2 regions of the Pantoea sp. GABEPS69 genome follow, and region 2 is predicted to be linked to the other one. Evidence: predicted binding sites of a transcription regulator. Region 2 holds the regulator's gene; the other holds the start of a gene.
What was found. The regulator LexA, encoded in region 2, represses DNA repair genes until DNA is damaged. The targets are predictions, from matches to a motif close to TNCTGTATGTACATACAGNA.

Region 1: the regulator LexA is predicted to act here: its motif matches at 767-786, upstream of umuD (translesion error-prone DNA polymerase V autoproteolytic subunit).

What each region holds. Positions count from the first base shown of each region.
Region 1 is NZ_CP118618.1:2,441,580-2,443,982, reverse strand. It holds gene umuD (translesion error-prone DNA polymerase V autoproteolytic subunit) at 809-1,228, shown strand; gene umuC (translesion error-prone DNA polymerase V subunit UmuC) at 1,230-2,403, shown strand, end outside.
Region 2 is NZ_CP118618.1:3,735,353-3,737,755, reverse strand. It holds gene plsB (glycerol-3-phosphate 1-O-acyltransferase PlsB) at 1-194, opposite strand, end outside; gene PVE98_RS18200 (diacylglycerol kinase) at 323-691, shown strand; gene lexA (transcriptional repressor LexA) at 798-1,412, shown strand; gene dinF (MATE family efflux transporter DinF) at 1,543-2,403, shown strand, end outside.

The DNA.
Region 1 (2,403 bases), 1.3 Mb from region 2:
GCGATAGCTAAGCTGTTCTGGATGGGCCATTATTTCCTGTTGAGCAGCGCCCGCAGCGGACACGCCGCACGTGGCCGGGGGAAAGTGGCAGGAGAAAGTGATATTGATATTTAGCAAAGCGAAATAAAAAATGCCCCCGCAATGCAGGGGAGAGTCATATTGGATATAAAACGGACTCGTAGAGCAATATCTCTGGTGGAGGCTTGGGCTCAGAATTCATTTTAAGCATAACATAGTTAATAAGCGCCGCCACTGATTTAAAAATAAATAATTACCTTAATCTCTAACGGTTAGAACTCTACCTTTCACGCATTCTCTGTTATTTGACCGCTATTCATATCGCGTTTTTAATCCTTCTTTTTTACAAAAGAGAAATGTGCTGATTGATATTCTCAAAGGGAGTGACTACGCCTCTTCAGGATAAAGAAAAGCCCACATGAGTTTTGACCGGGCGATTAAACATTTAACATTCAGGGATCGAAAGCGATGCGGCAAATGAGAGAAAAGGCGTCTTGCGGCGTCACCGCCAGGTAAAGCAGATGACAGTGTGAAAAGTAGTGGAGACGGTGAAAAACACAAACCGGGCGAGAGCCTGTTTCATCCGCGTTTTAACGCTCATATTATCGCCATATCAGTTTGAATTAAGTCGATATTTTGCTCATGAGACAGGTTAACCTCTCAGCCTTACAAAAAATAATCCCTTCAGCGTCAGTGGGTTTACCATTTTTACCACCGCTGCGCCTTGATTAAATCATGAGTTTGATATTACTGTATTTATATACAGTATCCAGAAGAAGGAGTCTTTCTCATGAAGTTATATCGCCCCGCGGAAGTCCGCGAGCTGCTGCCTTTGCCGCTTTACATTGAGCGCGTGCCCTGCGGTTTTCCGTCGCCGGCGCAGGATTACATCGAAAAACGCATCGACCTGAATGACCTGATGGTGCAGCACCCTAGCGCAACCTACTTTCTCCGCGTCAGCGGCGATTCTATGATCGAGGCGGGCATCTGCGAAGGGGATATGATTGTCGTCGACTCCTCTCTTACGGCGAAGCACGGCGATATTATCGTCGCCGCTATTGATGGCGAATTTACTATTAAGCAGCTGCGCATCCATCCCTCAGTGCTACTGATGCCGGCCAACAGCAAACACAGCCCAATCCCTATCAATACCCCCGAAGGACTCCAGGTCTTCGGCGTCGTGACCTACGTTATTAAATCGACGCACTAATATGTACGCGCTGGTCGACGTAAACAGCTTCTACGCCAGCTGTGAAATCGTCTTTCGCCCCGACTTACGCGGGGTGCCCGTCGTGGTGCTCTCCAACAACGACGGCTGCGTTATCGCCCGCAGCGCAGAGGCCAAAGCGCTTGGCATTAAGATGGGTGCGCCTTTTTTTAAGCTGAAAGAGACGCTGCGCCAGCACCGGGTGCAGGTTTTCAGCTCCAACTATGCGCTCTATGCCGATATGAGCCTGCGCGTGATGACTACGCTGGAGGAGATGGCACCGTCGGTTGAGATCTACAGCATCGATGAGGCCTTTCTCAACCTGAGCGGCGTCAGCTTCTGCCAGCCGCTTGAGGCGTTTGGCCGCGCGGTTCAGGCGCGCGTGAAGCAGGAGCTGCATCTGCAGGTGGGGGTCGGGATTGCGCCCACCAAAACGCTGGCGAAGCTGGCCAACTTTGCCGCGAAAAAGTATCGCGGCACAAAAGGGGTGGTCGACCTGTCGCACGCCGAGCGGCAGCGTAAGCTGATGGCGCTGGTGCCGGTAGAAGAGGTGTGGGGCGTCGGCGCGCGCATCGCTAAAAAGCTGCATCAGATGGGCATTGAGAGCGCGCTGCAGCTGGCAGACAGCTCTACCTGGGTCATCCGCAAGCACTTTAACGTAGTGCTTGAGCGCACGGTGCGCGAACTGCGCGGCGAAGCCTGCCTGGACCTGGAAGAGGTGGTGCCGACGAAGCAGCAAATCGTCTGCTCGCGCTCGTTTGGCACGCGGCTCACCGATTACGACGCGGTGCGGCAGGCGGTTTGTCAGTATGCCGAGCGGGCGGCGGAAAAGCTGCGGCAGGAGAATCAGTATTGTCGGCAAATCGCGGTGTTTCTGAAAACCAGCCCGCACGCGGAAAACGAGCCCTATTACGGCAACCAGGCAATGGGGCAGCTGCTGACCCCTTCAAACGACACGCGCGATATTGTCCGCATCGCCACAGAGGCGCTGGATCGCATCTGGCTGGACGGCTACCGCTATATGAAGGCGGGCGTCATGCTGGGGGATTTTTTCAGCCAGGGCGTGGCGCAGCTGCATCTGTTTGACGCCTGTGGGCCGAGAGCCAACAGTGAGGCGCTAATGCAGGTGGTAGATAAGATTAATCAGGCGGGCAGGGGAACGCTCTGGTTCGCCGGGC
Region 2 (2,403 bases):
AAATTATGCTTCAGACACTGCTGGCGCAGCGTCAGCAAATCCGCCTTGGAATCGTATGGCAGCACGTACATAATCGGCCGCGTCGGATCGAGTCCATGTTCGGAGACGGGATCGCCCGGAATAGCCTTCGTTTTTACCAGAATGGAAAGTGGTAAATTCAACAATTTATAATAAAGTTTACGCCAACCTGACATAGACAACATGAAGCCTCTTGTTAGCAAAGCGCCGCAAGCATATCAGAAAGTGCTGCGAAGATCTGTGGTGGTGCCAAACGCACCTGGCCCAGACATTGACGTCAAACAACTAAAAGGGTTCCCTCGCAATGGCAAGTAATACCACCGGTTTACTCAGGATAGTGAAAGCGGCAGGCTACTCGTGGCAGGGGCTACGCGCCGCCTGGCAGCATGAGGCCGCGTTTCGTCAGGAAGCCACGGCCGCCATCGTCGCCATCGTCATCGCCTGCTGGCTGGATGTCGACTCCGTCGCGCGCATCCTGATGATCGGATCGGTGGTGCTGGTGATCATCGTCGAGATCCTTAACAGCGCCATTGAGGCGGTGGTCGACCGCATCGGCCAGGAGCGGCATCCGCTGGCGGGGCGGGCGAAAGATATGGGTTCCGCCGCCGTCTTGCTCGCTATCATACTGGCGCTGTTTGTCTGGATCGCGCTGCTCTGGACCCATTTGCGATAGCCTTTCCAGAATTGCCCAAACGGCTGTTATTTCCCTGGGTTTTGGTTTTCATTTCGCCAATACCTGTATATACTCACAGCGACTGTATAAACAACCAGGGGGCGGGATGAAAGCATTAACCACCAGGCAGCAACAGGTTTATGACCTGATTCGCGACCATATCAACCAGACGGGCATGCCGCCAACGCGTGCGGAGATCGCCTCGCAGCTGGGGTTCCGTTCCCCCAACGCCGCCGAAGAGCACCTTAAAGCGCTGGCGCGTAAAGGTGTTATCGAGATCGTTTCCGGCGCATCACGCGGCATTCGCCTGCTGATGGAAGAGGAAGAGTCCAACGGACTGCCGCTAATCGGCCGCGTCGCCGCCGGCGAGCCGCTACTGGCGCAGGAACATATTGAAACGCACTACAAAGTCGATCCCGACCTGTTTAAGCCCTCTGCTGACTTCCTGCTGCGCGTCGCCGGTATGTCGATGAAAGATATCGGCATTATGGATGGCGATCTGCTGGCTGTGCATAAAACGCAGGATGTGCGTAACGGTCAGGTCGTCGTGGCGCGCATCGATGACGAAGTCACGGTAAAGCGCTGGAAAAAGCAGGGCACCGTGGTTCATCTGCTGCCGGAAAACAACGACTTCGAGCCGATTATCGTCGACACCCGCACGCAGTCGCTGACCGTCGAAGGTCTGGCGGTAGGCGTGGTGCGCAACGGCGAGTGGCTCTGACCGCTGGCCTTCAGACGCCTGCATCCCTTCGTCAGGCGTCTGTACGATAATCTTTTCACGCGCCTCCTGCGGCTAATGTCGCGCCGGGGCCGCCTCGCTTCTTTTTACGTTTTCAGGCATGGACCGGCTGATGCGTCTCTTCTCTGCTGACGACCGACAACTCTGGCGGCTGGCGCTGCCGATGATCCTCTCCAATATCACCGTACCGCTGCTTGGCCTAGTGGACACCGCCGTTATCGGCCATCTCGACAGTCCGGTTTACCTTGGCGGCGTAGCGATTGGCGCGACCGCGACCAGCTTCGTCTTTATGCTTTTACTCTTTCTGCGCATGAGCACCACCGGCATCACCGCGCAGGCCTTTGGCGCACGCGATACGCAGGCGCTGGCGCGCGCCCTGACGCAGCCGCTACTGATGGCGCTGCTGGCGGGCCTGCTGTTTATCCTGCTGCGCGAGCCGCTCAGCGCGCTGACAGGTCGGCTGGCGGGCGGCGATCCGCAGGTGCAGGAGCAGGCCGCGATCTTTATTGATATCCGCTGGCTCAGCGCGCCGGCGACGCTGGCTAACATGGTGATCCTCGGCTGGCTGCTGGGCGTGCAGTATGCACGCGCGCCGGTTGTGCTGCTGGTGGTGGGCAACGCGGTCAATATTCTGCTCGACCTGTGGCTGGTGCTCGGTCTGAAGTGGGGCGTGGCAGGAGCGGCGAGCGCCACGGCGCTGGCGGAATATGTCACGCTGGCGGTTGGGCTGGCGATGGTGTGGCGCGTACTGAAGCTACGCGGCATCTCGATAGCGATGCTGAAAGAGAGCTGGCGCGGCGATATCAGCCGCCTGCTGCGCCTCAATCGCGACATTATGCTGCGTTCGCTGCTGCTGCAGCTCTGCTTTGCATCGCTGACGCTTATCGGCGCGCGACTGGGGCCGGAGATTGTCGCCGCTAACGCCGTACTGCTGATGTTTATCACCTTTACCGCCTATGCGCTCGACGGCTTC